4 regions of the Sporanaerobacter sp. genome follow, and region 1 is predicted to be linked to each of the others. Evidence: riboswitches for the same ligand, from Rfam matches in the RefSeq annotation. Region 1 holds a riboswitch; each other region holds the start of a gene.
The links. Region 1 has a riboswitch for cobalamin ahead of sucC (ADP-forming succinate--CoA ligase subunit beta). Riboswitches for the same ligand answer to the same signal wherever they lie in the genome.
Positions count from the first base shown of each region.

Region 1 (2,206 bases):
GTGCACCAATCTATAATAGATTTTGGTGTCTTAAGAAGTGAAAGTAATGGACGAGCAATAATTGGTCCAATAATCATAATTGCTATTGAGGCTATAGCTGTCAGTGATAAACAGACACCAATAGTGTGGGATAGTTTTTCTCGATCTTTAGCCCCAAAATATTGAGCTACCATTATACTAGCTCCTACAGAAATTCCTACAAATAGAACTAGCAAGAGATTTAATATAGGAGAAGCACTACCAACTGCAGCAAGGGCATTGTCACCAACATATTTGCCTACAATAATGGAATCAGCAGTATTATATAATTGTTGGGCAACATTTCCTATTAGCATAGGTATCGCAAACTCTATAATTCGCTTCCAGGGAGGACCTTCTGTAAGATCCTTCGGGGCGAATAATTCTTTTAAATTTACCATATTTGTCCCTCCAAAAATTAAGATATATCTAAAATTATATCACATTTTAAAACATAGTAATAAACAATATTTAATTTATATTGCTACAATCAATAATATAGTTTAGGAGTAGTAAAAGGCAATGAAACTTTCAGAAATTTAGTATTTGACAGTTGTAATTTTTCGTGATAGTATCTATTTAGAATTTAATATAGTGACCATTTGGTACAATCTTAATGATTGTTTAAAAGGGAAGTTCGGTTAAATTCCGACACGGTCCCGCCACTGTGATAGATAGAACCTTAAGTTTGCCACTGTACTTAAAAGTATGGGAAGGTTTAAGGTTTGTTATTCTTAAGTCAGGAGACCTGCCAATGGGAAAAGCTGTTTATTACTCACGAGGATGGGGAGAGGCTATTAAAAATAGGTTAAGCATATGATTTATTCATATGTATTAAATATGTCTGCTTAATCTAATTATTAATAATGCTCTTTCTATAACAATAGAAAGATTTTTTTATGTTTATAATCCCGTGGTAATAACTCAGCAAACTTTTGCTGAGTTTTTCATTTTATATAAAAGAAATGGGAGGGAAAAGTATGAATATTCATGAGTATCAAGCAAAAGAAATATTGAGAAGCTTCTGTATACCTGTACCTAATGGCAGAGTTATTTATGATCCAGAAGATGCTGAGAGAGCTGCTTGGAGAATAGGTACTGATATTGCAGTAGTGAAATCACAAATTCATGCTGGTGGTAGGGGAAAGGCTGGAGGTATAAAAATAGCAAATTCAATAGATGATGTCAAGAAGTATTCTAAAGAATTAATAGGTAAAATCTTAGTGACACCTCAAACTGGGCCTAAAGGAAAGGAAGTAAAGGCTGTTTTGATTGAAGAAGGTTGCGATATTTTTAAAGAATACTACTTAGCTTTTGTTTTAGATAGAGAAAAGTCAAAGATAACTCTTATAGCTTCTGAAGAAGGTGGAACTGATATTGAAGAAATATCAAAAGAAAAGCCTGATATGATATTTACAGAATCTATAGATCCATTGCTTGGAGTATTAGAATTCCAAACAAAAAGGATAGGTCTTAATATCAATATTCCACAGGAATTGATAAATCAATTTGTAGAAGTTGTAATGAATTTATATAAATGCTTTGTGGATAAAGACTGTACACTCCTAGAAATAAATCCTTTGGTACTAACAGCAGATAAACAATTGTTAGCTTTAGATGCAAAAATGAATTTTGATGAAAATGGTTTATATAGAAATAGGGATATAGATAATTATAGGGATTTAAGTGAAGAAAATGAAAAAGAGATAGAAGCATCAAAGTATGGACTTTCATATATATCACTAGACGGCAATATTGGATGTGTAGTTAATGGAGCAGGATTGGCAATGGCTACAATGGATACTATCAAATACTATGGAGGAGAACCAGCAAACTTTTTAGATGTTGGAGGAGGAGCAACAGAAGAAAATGTAACCAATGCATTTAAAATAATAATGTCTGATTCTAGAGTTAAGGGGATTTTTGTCAATATATTTGGTGGAATAATGAAATGTGATGTTATCGCTAAGGGAATTGTAAATGCAGCTAAAGAGTTGGCATTAAATATTCCTCTTGTGATTAGACTTGAAGGAACAAATAGGGATTTAGGTATGGAAATACTAAAGAATTCAAAACTTAATATATTTACTGCTAAAGATATGGATGAGGGGACTAAGAAGATAATTAGTTTAGTTCAATAATTTTGTGGGAGGGTGGCTAAGAATGAGTATTTGGGTTGATAAATCTA
Region 1 covers NZ_CP181252.1:494,924-497,129, reverse strand. The annotation lists gene ACFWUA_RS02400 (MATE family efflux transporter) at 1-419, opposite strand, end outside; cobalamin riboswitch at 605-789, shown strand; gene sucC (ADP-forming succinate--CoA ligase subunit beta) at 999-2,159, shown strand; gene sucD (succinate--CoA ligase subunit alpha) at 2,182-2,206, shown strand, end outside.

Region 2 (2,206 bases), 810 kb from region 1:
CTGAATGGAGCTATGCTAGTTCAAGGTGAGTATGAGAAAGCTTATGAACTTTGGTACAATATGACTTATTCAAGGGTTATAGAAGCTAATGATGAGGAAATAGAAAAAATAAAAAAGGGAAAGATGAGTAGAAGTGATATAAAAAATTTAGCAGGAGCTATTAAGGGAATCATAAGTGATGGAGGATTAGATATAACTCCCTTGAGAAATTTGCTGGAAGAAGTAATAGATGAAGAAAAAATTAGAAATTCAGGGAAGGATTTTGGTATAGTCACAGTATCACTTTCAGATTTAAAACCTGTGGAAATATGTATTGAAGATATACCTAAAGGAATGCTTGTAGATTATTTAATTGCCAGTGCATATTTTCCTGTATTTAAAAAAGAAAAGATAGACGGGAAAAAATATATAGACGGCGGAGTTTACAACAATCTTCCTATAAATTTGCTTTCGGATAAAGGATATAAAGATTTAATTGCTGTAAGGACTTATGGTGTAGGCAGAACTAAAAAATTTGACAATAAAGATTTAAATATTATATATATTTCACCCAATGAGGATTTAGGAAAGACCTTAGATTTTGATAGTGAAATAGCTAGAAGAGATTTGCAACTTGGATATTATGACGGAATAAAGGCTTTGAGAAAACTTAAGGGCTATAAATATTATATTGAGCCTAAGATGGACGAAGACTACTTTTTAAATACTCTATTAGATTTAGGTGAACACAAAATTTTAGAGATAGGACAAGTTCTTGGTATAGAAGATGTACCTTATAGAAGGGCTTTGTTTGAGTTTATAATTCCAAAGATAAGTGAAATTTTAGGGACAAATAAAGAAAATGATTATGAAGATATTGTCATAAGATTTCTCGAAATATTGGCAGAAAAATATGATATAGAAAAATTTAAGATATATTCTTATGATGAATTTTTAGATATTGTTAAGGAACAACATGAAGAAAGAGAAATAGAAGAAGACAGTGGAGGAATATTGGCTAAAGTTGTAAGAAAAGTAGATTTTCTTTCTGCATTGAACAAAGAGGAAACAATTTTAAATGTTGCCGATATCATATTTTAGAGCTTGGGAATGAATTTATTTGACATAAAATAAATAAGAATGATATTATTAAATAGAAAATAGAATAGTGGTTTAGGTGCCCTATGGGTTAAAAGGGAAAGTGGTGAAATTCCACTACAGCCCCCGCTACTGTAAATGGTGACGAATTCCATATCCACTGGCTTTGCTGGGAAGGAGGAAAGAGGATTTAGCCATGAGTCAGGAAACCTGCCTGAACTAAAAGCATTCTTTCGGAGGGAAAGGTAGTGTTTTTTGTTGATTTGTAGGCAAGAGAACTTCGAGGAGGTTCTCTTTTTTTTGGAGGTGAGAAAGTGACAAGTATTATGGTACAAGGTACTACTTCTTCTGCAGGAAAGAGTATGCTTTGCACAGCACTGTGTAGGATATTTGTAGAAGATGGATTTACTGTATTTCCATTTAAATCTCAAAATATGTCATCTAAGTCGTACATCCTTGAAGATGGGCGTGAAATAAGTACAGCACAAGCACTTCAAGCTGTTGCTGCTAGACTTAAGCCAGATTCAAGAATGAATCCTATTCTTTTGAAGCCTACTGGAGACAGAACTAGTCAAGTTTTTATAGATGGCGAAAATAAATATACTATGGATGCGGTAGAATATTTTAAATTTAAAAGTAGCTTAAAGCCTATGATATTAGAGACATTTAAGGAAATTGAGAGTACTTACGATATAGTAGTGATAGAAGGGGCAGGAAGTCCAGCAGAGATAAATTTGAAGGAAAATGATATTGTGAATATGGGCATGGCTGAAATGGCAAATTCTCCGGTATTGTTGATAGCTGATATAGATAGAGGCGGGGTATTTGCATCTCTTTATGGAACAGTAATGCTTTTAGAAGAAGAAGAAAGAAAGAGAATAAAAGGACTTGTCATAAATAAGTTTAGAGGAGATATATCTCTTTTACAATCTGGCATAGACATGATAGAAAAGCTAACTCATATTCCTGTAGTTGGAACTATTCCTTATGTTCATTTGGAACTGGAAGATGAAGATAGTCTTTTAGATTATGAAAAGAATTGCAATAGCAAAGAACAAAGGGAATGGGAAAAGGAAGAAGAGATATCTAAATTTGCAAAGGTAGTTAGAGAAAATATAAATATGGAGTA
Region 2 covers NZ_CP181252.1:1,307,469-1,309,674, forward strand. The annotation lists gene ACFWUA_RS06315 (patatin-like phospholipase family protein) at 1-1,080, shown strand, start outside; cobalamin riboswitch at 1,138-1,310, shown strand; gene ACFWUA_RS06320 (cobyric acid synthase) at 1,392-2,206, shown strand, end outside.
Region 2: another riboswitch for cobalamin. It lies ahead of ACFWUA_RS06320 (cobyric acid synthase); the one in region 1 lies ahead of sucC (ADP-forming succinate--CoA ligase subunit beta).

Region 3 (2,206 bases), 1.1 Mb from region 1:
ACATCTGGATGAATAGATTTTGCAACCAATTCCAATGCATCTATTATTCTTGGTCCAGGTCTTGAAACTATATTTGGATCCAATAAATACACTCTATCATTTTTGACAGCATTTATATTTTCAAATCCTGGTCTTTCTTTTATTGATTCAACAGTTTTTTCTTCGCTATCTTTAGCTCCTAAATAAACATCAGGATTTCTTTCTATTAATTGTTCTATATCAAACTGTGGATATTCACCTTCTGCATCACCTGCTATGTTTTCTCCTCCAGCTAAAGTCATAAGTTCATCCATGAAAGAACCAGGGCCTGCTGCCATCAATGGATCATCCCATATTTCATAAAAAACCTTAACTTTTTCTTTATCTTTTACTTTATTTACAATTTCATCTCTTTTTGCTTTCATATCATTTACAACTTTTGTAGCCTCATCTTGAGTATTAGTCATTTTACCAATACTCTCAATCAAGTTTATGACTTCATCAATAGAATCTGGTTCATAGCATAAAAGAGCAATTCCTGCATCTCTTATTTTTGCATTTACTTCTTCATCTCCAGGACCAAATTGAAATACAATATCAGGATTTAATTCAATTATTCTTTCAATATTTACTCCAGTAAAACTTCCAACCTTTTCTTTTGATTTAGCTTCTTCTGGATAATCGCAGTATTCAGTTACACCTACAACTTTATCTCCTAATCCAAGACTAAAAAGTATTTCTGTATGACTTGGAGCCAACGAAACTATTGTTTTAGGTTCATTTTCTATTGTCACTTTGTTTCCAAACTGATCTTCCACTTCCATAGGATATTGAACTTCATTTCCCTTTTCCGTTACCACTTCTTCATTTTGTTTTGAATTTTCATTTGAATTTGTTTTGCCACAAGCTGTAAAAGTAGTTAACGCCATTGCCAAAACTAAAAATAGTATTAACAATTTCTTAGAGTTAATTTTCTTCATAAGTTTCCCCTCCATTTTGTGATTTTTTCTAATCAAAAATAAAACCCTAGTCCTCAGTAACTAAAGAATAGGGTAAAAAGTATACAATACTATACATCCCTCCCTCCGAGGCTCTAAATTTGGGTAGGTCTCCTGGCTTGTGAATCTTCCTACTATCAACGCCTTCCCAGAAAATCCAGTGGCTTCTGTTGATTCGTCCTCACACACAGTAGCGGGGGCTGCAGTGGATTTTCACCACTTTCCCTTTTAAGTTTCATTAGAAACACCCAATTTAATATTTAATTTAACTCCCAAAAAATAATATCAAATATCTTTTAAACATTCAAGACCATTTATTCTTCCTTAACTATTTGCCATTGCTCTCTAACCATTTTTTCCAATGCAATATTGTTCTTAATTTCAGGATCCTTGAGTACTGTATTGAACCACTTTATTGCTTCATCTTTGTCCCCAATTCTTCTAGAAATTTCTCCAATCAAATAAGCTACAGTTAAGTAATTCATAGATTCATTGTTTAAAGGTTCATTGTAATAAGCATTACTAAAAAGTTCTCTAGCTAAACTTAAAAATCTCTCCTCTTCATCCTTATCTTCTTTTAATCTATTAAGCCATCCCAATCTAATACATATATTCCCAAGTTCAGAATTTTTATTCTCCAAGAGTTCTCCACAAAATAGTGCCAGTTTATACGCAGCAATACTATCTTCAATAGTTCTCTTTCCCGAAAAGCTTCTTTCCTTCCATTTAGATGAAACCTCTTTTTTAATTGTCTCTCTTCCTTGAAAATTTATTTTATTAAAATTTTCTTCCAATGCAGCATACCCACAATGTGGACACACAAAAACACCATAAAGTACAGGATTTTCCCCTTCATAATAGGGCAAAAAATCTGAATCTCTTTTAACTAATCTAAGTTTAGAAAGCCTTACTTTACTAGTCTTAAACTCTTCACCACAGACTGGACATTTCACTTTTTTCTCATATAGTTCTCCTACTTCTGTCAACTTTCTTCCCTCTTTCTTTTCTAATGTACTAAAATCTATTCTCCAACCTCTTCTGTAGATGTCTCAACTTGTTCTTCTACTTTTGGTCCAATTTTATAAATATATTTTCTTGGTTTGTAATAGTCAGAATGTAGTAATTCCTTTTTAACTACCTTGCCATTTTTTATTATTGATTTATAAGTTTTGGTCTTGTATCCAATTCTACCAGCTTGATGAAGAACTTTTTCTCCTGGTTTCAAACTG
Region 3 covers NZ_CP181252.1:1,641,027-1,643,232, reverse strand. The annotation lists gene ACFWUA_RS08070 (ABC transporter substrate-binding protein) at 1-959, opposite strand, end outside; cobalamin riboswitch at 1,064-1,244, opposite strand; gene ACFWUA_RS08065 (DUF2225 domain-containing protein) at 1,292-1,963, opposite strand; gene ACFWUA_RS08060 (VanW family protein) at 1,999-2,206, opposite strand, start outside.
Region 3: another riboswitch for cobalamin. It lies ahead of ACFWUA_RS08070 (ABC transporter substrate-binding protein); the one in region 1 lies ahead of sucC (ADP-forming succinate--CoA ligase subunit beta).

Region 4 (2,206 bases), 750 kb from region 1:
TATGTAGTGTTAAGATACATGGATTAACCTGTGAGAGCTTATGAGTAGCAATACAGTACCAACAACGAATTATGATGTATATAACGGTTTTTGCCAAAGTTAGTTAAAATCCAAACAAAAGTATGTCAAAATCATTAGTTCTAATATTAATTAAGAAGGATTATTTTAAATACCTAATATGTAAGAAATGTATCTTAATAAAAAGGCTGTAAAAAATATTTAGAACCTGATGGAAATAGGAATCAAACATCAAGAGGAGTAAAAAAAGAAGGAAACTTTATGACTTTAAAGATTTAGTTAAAAAATGCATATCGAAGGGATAAGTTCTAAAGAAATATATTTAAAAAGTAAATGCAAAGAATAGGGATTTTCCCCTATTCTTTGCATCTGTCTATGATATCTTGAAATGATACTGAATCTAAATCATTTTTAAAATTTTCTTGGATTTCCTCCAATGTTTTATGTATAGGGCATTTTTCTGGTCCTTTGTTGTTGCATTCTTCTGGATGTTCAAGACATCGATTTAAGTAAATAGGCCCTTCTATGGCCTCTATGACATCTTTAAAAGTTATTTCACTTGGTGCTTTTTTTAGAGCATAGCCGCCCTTAACTCCCATGAATGATTCTACTATATCTGCATCTCTCAATTTTTGAAGAAGCTTTAAAAGAAATCTCAATGGTATATTTTGTTTTTCAGCTATTATATTAGCACTCAACTTTGTTCCTGATTCTAGTTTCGATAGGTAAGCTACTACTCTCAATGCTAATCAGTTTCTTGCGTTATTTTCATAGTATGCTCCTTAAATATCACTATTTTTTCTCTCATTATATCCAAGAAGGGCTATTTTGTCAACATAATCTTGATTATTAACTTATACTTTAATAGTATAAAATAAGCATTTTGAAATATATACGTTGAAAGATTTTTTTTCTTATGATAACATTATGTATGAAAAAGTGAATATGAGAAAAGTATAGGTATTTTTTAAAAGGGAAATCGGTGAAAATCCGATGCAGCCCCCGCTACTGTAAGTGGGTACGAAATCAACATAGTCCACTGGATTTTTTCTGGGAAGGCGTTGAAAGTAGAATGATCCACAAGCCAGGAGACCTGCCTATAGCTTTTTTTAAGTAAGTCTTCGGTGGGAAGTCTGTACTTTTTGTTATGTTTAAAAAAAGTAAATTCCATAGTCTTCTGAAGACTATGGAATTTTTATTGGGGTGATGAGATGAAAAAGGCCATTTTAGTTGTAAGTTTTGGTACAACTTATGAAAAGACGAGAAAAAAATGTATAGAGGGTGTGGAAAATAGAATTAGAAGTAGGTTTTCTGATTTTGAGGTGAGAAGGGCTTTTACTTCTCAAATGGTGATAAATAAGTTGAAAAATAGAGATGGAATAGTAGTAGATAATGTGAGTGAAGCACTGAATAGGTTGAAGAAAGATGGATTTGAACAAATATATATACAATCTCTTCACATAATACCTGGGCATGAATTTGAAAAATTAATTGGACAAGTTCATGAATTTGAAGAAGTAAATAAAAGTATTCATATAAGTATTGGAAGACCATTGTTGTTTGATGAAGGAGATTATGAAAAGGTGATAAATGCATTAAAAATTGAGGATTTAAGGGAAGATGAAGCTGTGGTTTATATGGGTCATGGGACAGATCATATTAGTGATAAATACTATGATATGCTTCAACAAAGCTTTAGAAAAAAAGGTTTCCAAAGAATTTATATTGGTACTGTTGAAGGAAAGAAAACTATTGAAGATATAATCCCGGTTTTGAAGGAAGAAAAGATAGATAAGGTCACATTAAAACCTTTTATGTTGGTGGCAGGAGATCATGCTACCAATGATATGGCAGGGGACGGGGAAAACTCATGGAAAAGTATACTTTTAAAAGAAGGATTTCAAGTTGAAACATGCATGACGGGATTAGGAGAAAATGAGAGAATACAAGAATTATTTATTTCTAATTTGGAAAATATGATCTAGTTAGGAGAATTGTTTATGGATAGTTGCGAAAAAAAACATGGAATGAATAAAGGATTTATATTGATTTTACTCATGGTTTTGTGTATTGCAAGTTTTTTTATAAGCATTGGAAATGGTGCTGTCAAAATATCTCCTAAAGAAATAGTTGACGCAGTTTTTTTTGAAAAGGATACGATAAATTATCAAGTTATATGGAATGTGAG
Region 4 covers NZ_CP181252.1:1,244,637-1,246,842, forward strand. The annotation lists gene ACFWUA_RS06045 (RrF2 family transcriptional regulator) at 375-761, opposite strand; cobalamin riboswitch at 960-1,134, shown strand; gene ACFWUA_RS06050 (sirohydrochlorin cobaltochelatase) at 1,230-2,003, shown strand; gene ACFWUA_RS06055 (FecCD family ABC transporter permease) at 2,019-2,206, shown strand, end outside.
Region 4: another riboswitch for cobalamin. It lies ahead of ACFWUA_RS06050 (sirohydrochlorin cobaltochelatase); the one in region 1 lies ahead of sucC (ADP-forming succinate--CoA ligase subunit beta).